DNA from 4 places in the Stutzerimonas sp. CXK-1 genome. Region 1 is predicted to be linked to each of the others. Evidence: predicted binding sites of a transcription regulator. Region 1 holds the regulator's gene; each other region holds the start of a gene.
The links. Region 1 encodes sigma-54, which starts transcription at its own class of promoters, with help from an activator protein. Its sites were predicted from a motif close to ANTGGCATNNANNTTGCTNT; they were not measured.
Positions count from the first base shown of each region.

Region 1 (2,197 bases):
ACCTCGCGCCCGGCGATATGCAGCGTGCCTTCGGCTTTCTGCTTGAGCTTTTCAACCTGCAGGAACACCTGAACGCTGATGATGCGGTCGAAGTGGCGCGAAAGCCGCTCGAACTTCTCCTCGACATAGCTGCGCAGGGCATCAGTCACTTCCAGATGAAGACCGCTGATGTTGATTTGCATACTGCTTCTCCTTGTTGCTTTCCGCAGAAGAGGCAGACCTCGGTCTGCCATCCAAACCTTCCGAACCAGCCGTGTTCGTCTACAGTCGCTTTCGCTCACTTGACGGCGCGATACCCAGTGATTCGCGATATTTCGCCACGGTACGACGCGCTACCTGAATGCCTTGTGCCTCCAGTAAACCAGCGATCTTGCTGTCGCTCAATGGCTTTTTCGGGTTTTCCGCGGCAACCAGTTTCTTGATGATCGCGCGGATCGCCGTCGACGAGCATTCGCCGCCTTCGGTTGTGCTTACGTGGCTGGAGAAAAAGTACTTGAGCTCGTAGATGCCGCGCGGCGTATGCATGTATTTCTGTGTCGTGACGCGCGAAATGGTCGACTCGTGCATGCCGACGGCTTCGGCGATGTCATGCAGGACCAGGGGCTTCATTGCCTCTTCGCCGTGCTCGAGAAAACCGCGCTGATGCTCGACGATCTGGGTCGCCACTTTCATCAGGGTCTCGTTGCGGCTCAGCAGGCTCTTGATGAACCAGCGCGCCTCCTGCAGCTGATTTCGCATGAACGTGTTGTCGGCGCTCGTATCGGCTCGCTTGACGAAGCCGGCGTACTGCGGATTGACGCGCAGGCGCGGCATGGCTTCCTGATTGAGCTCGACCAGCCAGCGGCCGTTGTGCTTACGCACGATGACATCCGGGACGACATACTCCGGTTCGCTGGCTTCGATCTGCGAGCCGGGCCTGGGGTTGAGAGATTGCACGAGTTCGATGACCTGGCGCAGCTCGTCTTCCTTGAGCTTCATGCGACGCATTAGAGCGCTGTAGTCGCGGTTGCCGAGCACGTCGAGGTAGTCGCGGACCAGGCGTTGCGCTTCGGCAAGCCAGGCGGTGTTCGACGGCAGCTGGCGCAACTGCAGCAGCAGGCATTCGCGCAGATCGCGGGCTCCGATACCGGCAGGCTCGAACTGCTGTACGCGGTGCAGAACGACCTCGATCTCGTCCATCTCCACATCGAGTTCCGGGTCGATCGACGCGAGAATGTCTTCCAGGCTTTCTTCCAGATAACCCTGGTCGTTGATGCCGTCGATGATCGAGGTGGCGATCAGGCGATCGGTATCGCTCATCGGCGTGAGATTGAGCTGCCAGAGCAGGTGGGCCTGAAGGCTGAGGCCCGTCGGGGTGCGCGTGGTGAAATCCCACTCGTCATCGTCGCTGGCCGGCAGGCTGCTGGCGCTGGTCTGGTAGATATCTTCCCAGGCGGTATCGACAGGCAGCTCGCTGGGAATTCGCTCGCTCCATTCGTTATCGTCCAGGCTCTCGGCCGAGTGGCTGGTCTCTTCGTAGCGGCTGTCGAGAGCAGGCTGGTCGTTGTCTCCGGTGCTGCTCCCCGCTTCGCTGGCTTCGGCCATCGGGTCGGCGCCGTCGTAGTCGTCGCCGTCCTCCTCGCGCTCGAGCATCGGGTTGGAATCCAGGGCCTCCTGGATTTCCTGTTGCAGATCCAGCGTTGAAAGCTGGAGCAATCGAATGGCTTGTTGCAGCTGAGGCGTCATGGTCAGCTGCTGGCCCATCTTCAGGACTAGCGATGGTTTCATGGCAGAGGACTTCGAACCTTTGATGCCGGCGCTGGTGCGCCTGTTCCTAATCGCTGGCGCGCGTTGCGCCGCCGGGAAAGCAAATTATATGCCTACCTGCGAAGCCCTTGCCTAGGCCTGGTTGTCGTTTAATCCGTTAAAAAGGGGCTCACAGGCGGAATTCGTGGCCCAGATAGACTTCCTTGACCAACTGGTTGGCCAGAATCGTCTCGGCATCGCCTTCGGCGATCAGTCGGCCATCGTTGACGATGTAGGCCGTCTCGCAGATATCCAGGGTCTCGCGCACATTGTGATCGGTTATCAGCACGCCGATGCCCTTGGCCTTGAGATGGTGGATGATCTGCTTGATGTCGCCGACCGAAATCGGGTCCACGCCGGCAAAGGGTTCGTCAAGCAGGATGAACTTCGGCGACGTTGCCAGCGCGCGAGC
Region 1 covers NZ_CM173217.1:3,247,166-3,249,362, reverse strand. Annotated here, with positions in the region: gene hpf (ribosome hibernation-promoting factor, HPF/YfiA family) at 1-182, opposite strand, end outside; gene AC0KXH_RS15505 (RNA polymerase factor sigma-54) at 262-1,767, opposite strand; gene lptB (LPS export ABC transporter ATP-binding protein) at 1,916-2,197, opposite strand, start outside.

Region 2 (2,197 bases), 1.2 Mb from region 1:
ACACGCTGCCGTTCCAGGCGGCGCATTCACCGATGGCGAAGATGGCCCGGTCCGAGGTGCGGCAGTCGTTGTCCACCACCACGCCGCCGCGGGCCCCGACTTCCAGCCCGCAGGCGCGACCAAGCGCGTCCTGCGGGCGGATGCCGGCGGAAAAGATGATCAGGTCGGTCTCGAGGAAGTCGCCGTCCTGGAAGTTCATGCGGTAGGCGTATTCCTCGCCGACGATGATGTCCTGGGTGGCGCGCGACAGGTGCACGCCCACGCCCAGCGCCTCGATGCGTGCCTTGAGCGCGGCGCCGCCGGCATCGTCGAGCTGCACCGGCATCAGCCGCGGGGCGAACTCGACCACGTGCGCTTCCAGGCCGAGGGACTTGAGCGCATTGGCCGCTTCCAGGCCGAGCAGGCCGCCGCCGACCACCACGCCGCGGCGGGCGCTGGCTGCGGCGGCACGAATTGCATCGAGGTCTTCGAGCGTGCGGTAGACCAGCCGGGCATTGCCTTCGGCGCCGGTAATAGGCGGTACGAAGGGGTAGGAGCCGGTGGCGAGAATCAGCTTGTCGTAAGGCTGGCGGCCGACGCTGGTAAGCACTTCGCGGCGCTCGCGATCGATCTCCAGCACCTGCACGCCGAGGTGCGCCTGCACGCCGTGGCTGGTGTAGTAGTCGGCCTCGCACATGGCCAGCGACTCGGCATCGCGGCCGCCGAAGTATTCGGACAGGTGCACGCGGTCGTAGGCGCGCTGGCGCTCCTCGCCGTAGACATGCACCTGGTAGCGTCCCAGCGCGCCGCGCTCGACCAGTTGCTCGACGCAGTGGTGGCCGACCATGCCGTTGCCGACGATGATCAGGGTTTCTCGCTTGATCGGGGTGACGATCGAATTCACAGCCTTTTCCTCCGCCTGGCCTTGCCGGGCCGCAAAGCAAAAAGGCGCCTGGAGCCGTTGCCGGCCCCAGGCGCCTTTGCCTGGTATTCGTAGGTTTCTTGTGTCGATTCGCCCGAGCCCCGTTGCCCGGATCGCACTGTCCCGTCGCCTAGGGGCGCGGTGGTCGACGCTGACCACCCGGGACTGCCACTCGCATCGGGAGCGGCCTGTGCCTAGGGATTAGCAGGTTGCGTGCCAGATTCCGAAAAGCGCTGGCGAAGGCTGGAAAGGCGCGGCACAGAGCCGTTGCCGGGTCACCTGAGCGCTGTCGCTACAGCCCCGGCCGGGCCGACACGGCCTGTGCGCATGAACCACGAGAGTGCGCCACGGCCGTGCGACTCCCCATTCGGGGGCGCGATCAGCTCAGTTGGAACCGCGAGCCGATCGCCCCCAGGCGGCTGGAAAGGATGTGCAGCTGGCCGGCCTGTTCATCCAGCCGACCGGCATCGTCGGCGTTGCGCTCGGCGACATGCTGGACGTTGCGCAGGTGGCTGGCGACGTCCGCACAAACTGCGCTCTGCTCATGCGTGGCCGCAGCGATCAGCTCGTTCATCCGCGAGATGGCCTCGATCTCGCCACCGATGGCCTCCAGCAACGCGCGCGTGGTCTGGCTGCCGTCGACGCAGCGTTGCACGCTCTGCCGGCTTTCCTGCATCGCCTGGCTGGCCTGCTGGCTCTGCAGTTGCAGGCGGCCGATGACGCCCTGGATTTCGTCGGTCGACTCGGCAGTCCGACGTGCGAGGCTGCGCACCTCGTCGGCCACCACCGCGAAGCCTCGCCCTTGGTCGCCGGCGCGCGCCGCTTCGATAGCGGCGTTGAGCGCCAGCAGGTTGGTTTGCGCAGCGATGGCACTGATGACGTCGAGCACGCGACCGATCTCCGCAACTTCGGCGACCAGGCTTTGCACCCGCTGATCGGTCCCTTCGATGTGCTCGGCGAGCCGGCCGATCTCGCTCAGCGCCGTGCCTACCGACGCACGGCTTTCAGTGGCGCGGCGGGTGGCATCCGCGGCCGCCTTGGCGGCGTGATCGGCATGCTCGGCAACGTCATCGATGGCCAGGCTCATCTGCTGCATGGCCTCGGTCATCTGCGCGGCCTCGGCCAGCTGGCCGGTCGCGCCGCTGCGCAGGGTGGCGGTGGCCTCGCGCAACTGTCCGGCAGAGGCGCCTACCTGGCCCGCGTCGGCAAGCGCCGAATGCAGCAACTGCCCAAGCTGGACGAGCAGACCATTGAAGCGTTCGGCGATCAGGCCGCGCCCGCGGTGACGCACGCTCA
Region 2 covers NZ_CM173217.1:2,089,708-2,091,904, reverse strand. Annotated here, with positions in the region: gene nirB (nitrite reductase large subunit NirB) at 1-883, opposite strand, end outside; gene AC0KXH_RS09760 (methyl-accepting chemotaxis protein) at 1,281-2,197, opposite strand, start outside.
Region 2: a site for sigma-54 is predicted at 1,103-1,122, ahead of nirB (nitrite reductase large subunit NirB). Genes of this name have one in related genera too.

Region 3 (2,197 bases), 1.9 Mb from region 1:
TGTTCAGCTGCGCAACCAACAGCTCGAGAAACTCGTTTTTGCCCAGATCATTGCCCTTGGCCTCGCGGTCATTGCCGATCTGGTATTGATCCAGTACCGAGCTGCCGGCACCCACGCCACTGGTAGTCGTCATCGTCTTCGCTCGCTATCACTGACCAAGGGTCAACACTTTCTGCAACATGGTTTTGGCGGTGTTCATCAGTTCAGCGTTGGTCTGAAACGACCGGCTTGCCGAAATCATGTCTGCCATTTCCTCGACGACGTTGACGTTCGGGTAATAGACGTAGCCCTTCTCGTCGGCCGCCGGATGATTCGGCTCATAGCGCGCCTGAAGCTCGCCCTGATCTTCAACAACACCGAGCACCTGAACGCCAACGCCTGCCTGCTGCTGCTCGGCGAACAACGAACCGCTGCTGTCGCCGCCCGCCTGCTGCAGCATCGTGGCGAACACTGGATGGCGCGCGCGGTAGGTCTGATCGACGCTGGACGAAACCGTCTCGGCGTTGGCGATGTTGCTGGAGATCGTGTTGAGGCGAGTGCTCTGGGCGCTCATGCCGGTCCCGGCAATGTTGAAGACGCTGCTCAGTGACATGGTTGTTCGCTCCGTTATTCGCCGCGCAGGGCGTTCATCAGCCCGCGGAATTTACTATTGAGCAGGGTGAAGCTGGCCTGGAAATCGATCGCATTCTGGGCGTAGTTGGACTGCTCGATCTGGATATCGACGGTGTTCTGATCCAGCGAAGGTTGAGACGGAACCCGAAAGCGCAGGGCCGGGTCGGCCAACTCCATACCTTCAGCGGCGATGTGCCGCTCATTGGTACGTTCGACGCCGAACCCGCCCTGCGTGCGGGCAGCCTGCTGCGCAAGTACGGTCTTGAAATCGAGGTCGCGCGCCTTGTAATTCGGCGTATCGGCATTGGCGATGTTGTTGGCCAAGACCTCTGCGCGCTGCGCACGGAACCCTAGGGCTTTCTCGTGTATGCCCAGAGCCTTGTCGAAACTGATGCTCATCGGCTTGCCTCCATTGACTCGCTGACGAGACAAAAGCAAAGCCCATGCCACAAGCGCAAGCCCTTGATTATTCAAGGGTCGCCTGCTCAGTTGGTAGGAAGAAGCGTCAAAAGCGGCAAGCGATTACCGCCTTGCTTGCCGCCGAGCGACCGAGAGGTGACGGTTTTTTGCCGTCACTTGGCCTTGTAGATGATACCGGGGCTGCACTGAACCATTTGATACAGCTCGGGCAGACCATTCAGCGCTTCGGAAGCGCCCAGAAACAGATAACCGCCGGGCTTGAGCGTGGCGTGGATGCGCTTGAGGATGTCTTTCTTGACATCGGCCGAGAAGTAGATGAGTACGTTGCGACAAAAGACGATATCGAACTTGCCGAGCGCTGCGTAGCTGTCGAGCAGATTCTGCACGCGAAACTCGACACGCGCCCGGACAGCAGGCTTTACCACCCAACGCCCCGGCCCCTTGGGCTCGAAGTAGCGCTGGAGCCGCTCACTCGACAGCCCGCGTGCGATCGCCAGCGTGTCGTACTCGGCCGCCTTGCTGGCCGCGAGCATAGCCCCCGACAGCTCGGTCGCAACGATCTGCACGCCCAGCTTCGGCTGACTGGGCGCAGCCCTTTCGTATTCATCAACGGTCATCGATATGGAATAGGGCTCCTGGCCGGACGAACACGCGGCTGACCAGATCCGCAGACGCTGACCAACACCTGACTTCACCAACTCAGGGAAAACACGATTCTTGAGCACTTCGAAGGGGTAGGTATCGCGAAACCAGAGCGTCTCGTTGGTCGTCATGGCATCGACCACCTGCTCCTTCAAGCCCGAGCGCGGAGTCGCCTGGATCTTTCGAACCAACTCACCAAGGCTCTTGATACCCTGCTGCTCCATGAGTTTGTTGAGCCGACTGGAGACCAGATACTGCTTGTTGCTGCCAAGCAGAATCCCACAGGTCTTTTCCAGAAACGTTCGGAACTGCTCGAAATCCTGATCAACTGACACCAAATTCCCTCACTGTCGAATGCGAGGACCCAGCCTCAGTTTGCATCTGCCTGCCTGATTCGTTCCACGACGCGCCCGGCGAGATCATCGGGCTGAAACTTTGCCAGAAAGTCGTTTGCGCCAACACGCTTGACCATGTTCTGGTTGAATACACCGGAGAGCGAAGTATGCAGTAGTACGTGCATGTT
Region 3 covers NZ_CM173217.1:1,397,040-1,399,236, reverse strand. Annotated here, with positions in the region: gene flgD (flagellar hook assembly protein FlgD) at 1-133, opposite strand, end outside; gene flgC (flagellar basal body rod protein FlgC) at 149-592, opposite strand; gene flgB (flagellar basal body rod protein FlgB) at 607-1,011, opposite strand; gene cheR (protein-glutamate O-methyltransferase CheR) at 1,185-2,012, opposite strand; gene AC0KXH_RS06630 (chemotaxis protein CheV) at 2,045-2,197, opposite strand, start outside.
Region 3: a site for sigma-54 is predicted at 1,044-1,063, ahead of flgB (flagellar basal body rod protein FlgB). Genes of this name have one in related genera too.

Region 4 (2,197 bases), 1.4 Mb from region 1:
CGCTGGCGGCGAGGATGCCGAGCGCAATGGCCAGGTCGAAACGGCCGCCATCCTTCGGTAGGTCGGCCGGAGCCAGGTTCAGCGTGATGCGGCGGGCGGGAAAATCGAACCCCGAGGTGAGGATCGCGCTGCGCACGCGGTCCTTGCTTTCCTTGACAGCCGTCTCCGGCAGTCCGACCAGCGCCAGTGACGGCAGGCCGTTGGCCAGATGGGCTTCGACCGTGACCGCCGGCGCTTCGACGCCTATCTGGGCACGGCTGTGGACGAGGGCGAGGGACATTCGATCACTCCTTGATCGTGTCGCGCCCGGCTCATTCGGCCGGTGGCGGCGCGAGTTTTTCTTCCAATGCGGCGACTTTCGCCTCCAGGGCTTCGAGGCGGGCACGGGTGCGCGCGAGTACTACCATCTGGCTGTCGAACTCCTCGCGGCTGACGACATCCAGCTTGCTCAGCGCGCCTTGCAGGATGCCCTTGAGCTGAGCCTCGAACTCGGCGCGTGGCAGCGGGTTTTCGCCATTGAACAGGCGCGAGGCCTGGGAACCGATGGCATCGAGAAAGGCTTTGGGCGGCAACATGAGGGACGTACCTGTTGGTGAACCGGCCCGGCAGTGTAGCACGCGCCCTTGCACCTGCCGCCCGCCGGTCGCTGCACAGAATCCGGGCAACCGCTGCGCTGGCGATGCACTGAGTTGGTGCGTGGGCTGATGACATTTTGCCCTGCGGCTCACCTCGACATGGCTGCAGCGCTTTTACGACGGGGCCTGGGCAAAAGTGGCACCGATTCTGCTTTGCTCCAGCTGCCGGAGCGTTGCAGGTGCACGCCGCCGCAAAGGTCATTGAGCTGGTGGGTGATGTCGGGATGCGCCGCGGCGCCAGCCGAAGCGTTACAACAGCCAGACACTGCGCTTAGACTTGAACCCGGGTTCGTACTTCTGGGGCAAGTCCACCTAAACGGGAGAAGTTTCATGAAACTAGTCACTGCCATCATCAAGCCGTTCAAGCTGGACGACGTACGCGAATCACTGTCGGAAATCGGCGTTCAGGGCATCACCGTAACCGAGGTCAAGGGCTTCGGCCGTCAGAAGGGGCATACCGAGCTCTACCGCGGCGCCGAGTACGTGGTCGACTTCCTGCCAAAGGTGAAGATCGACGTCGCCATCGCTGACGATCAGCTCGATCGCGTCATCGAGGCCATCACCAAGGCTGCCAACACCGGCAAGATCGGCGACGGCAAGATCTTCGTCGTCAACCTGGAGCAGGCGATCCGCATCCGTACCGGCGAAACCGATACCGACGCGATCTAAGCGCCCTCCGAACCCCCCGCCCCAGGAGTAAAACACCATGACTCTGCGTAAATTCGCAGGGCTAGGCGCCCTTTTGTCTCTGTTAAGCCCGAGCCTGGCCCTGGCGCAGGAGGCGACGCTCGATTCAGGCGACACGGCCTGGATGCTCACCGCCACCGCGCTGGTGCTGTTCATGACCATTCCCGGCCTGGCGTTGTTCTATAGCGGCATGGTCCGTTCGAAGAACGTGCTGTCGGTGATGATGCAGTGCTTCGCCATCACCGGCCTGATGAGCATCCTCTGGATGGTCTACGGCTACAGCCTGGCCTTCGATACCACCGGCATGGAAGCGGGCGTGACCAACTTCAGCTCCTTCGTCGGTGGGCTGGAGCGCGCCTTTCTCAGCGGCCTGACCGTCGACAGCCTGGTCGGCGCCTTCCCGGAAAGCGTGTTCATCACCTTCCAGATGACCTTCGCCATCATCACCCCGGCACTCATCGTCGGCGCCTTCGCCGAACGCATGAAATTCTCCGCGATGTTGGTGTTCATGACCGTATGGTTCACCCTCGTCTATGCGCCGATCGCGCACATGGTCTGGGCCGGTGACGGCGGCCTGATGTGGGACTGGGGCGTGCTGGACTTCGCCGGCGGCACCGTGGTGCACATCAATGCGGGCATCGCCGGCCTGGTGGCCTGCCTGGTGCTGGGCAAGCGCAAGGGTTACCCGACCACGCCGATGGCACCGCACAACCTGGGCTACACGCTGACCGGCGCCGCCATGCTGTGGATCGGCTGGTTCGGCTTCAACGCCGGTTCCGCAGTCGCCGCCAACGGCACTGCCGGGATGGCCATGCTGGTGACCCAGATCGCCACTGCCGCCGCCGCGCTGGCCTGGATGTTCGCCGAGTGGATGA
Region 4 covers NZ_CM173217.1:528,961-531,157, forward strand. Annotated here, with positions in the region: gene AC0KXH_RS02555 (YifB family Mg chelatase-like AAA ATPase) at 1-280, opposite strand, end outside; gene AC0KXH_RS02560 (accessory factor UbiK family protein) at 312-575, opposite strand; gene glnK (P-II family nitrogen regulator) at 966-1,304, shown strand; gene AC0KXH_RS02570 (ammonium transporter) at 1,342-2,197, shown strand, end outside.
Region 4: a site for sigma-54 is predicted at 771-790, ahead of glnK (P-II family nitrogen regulator). Genes of this name have one in related genera too.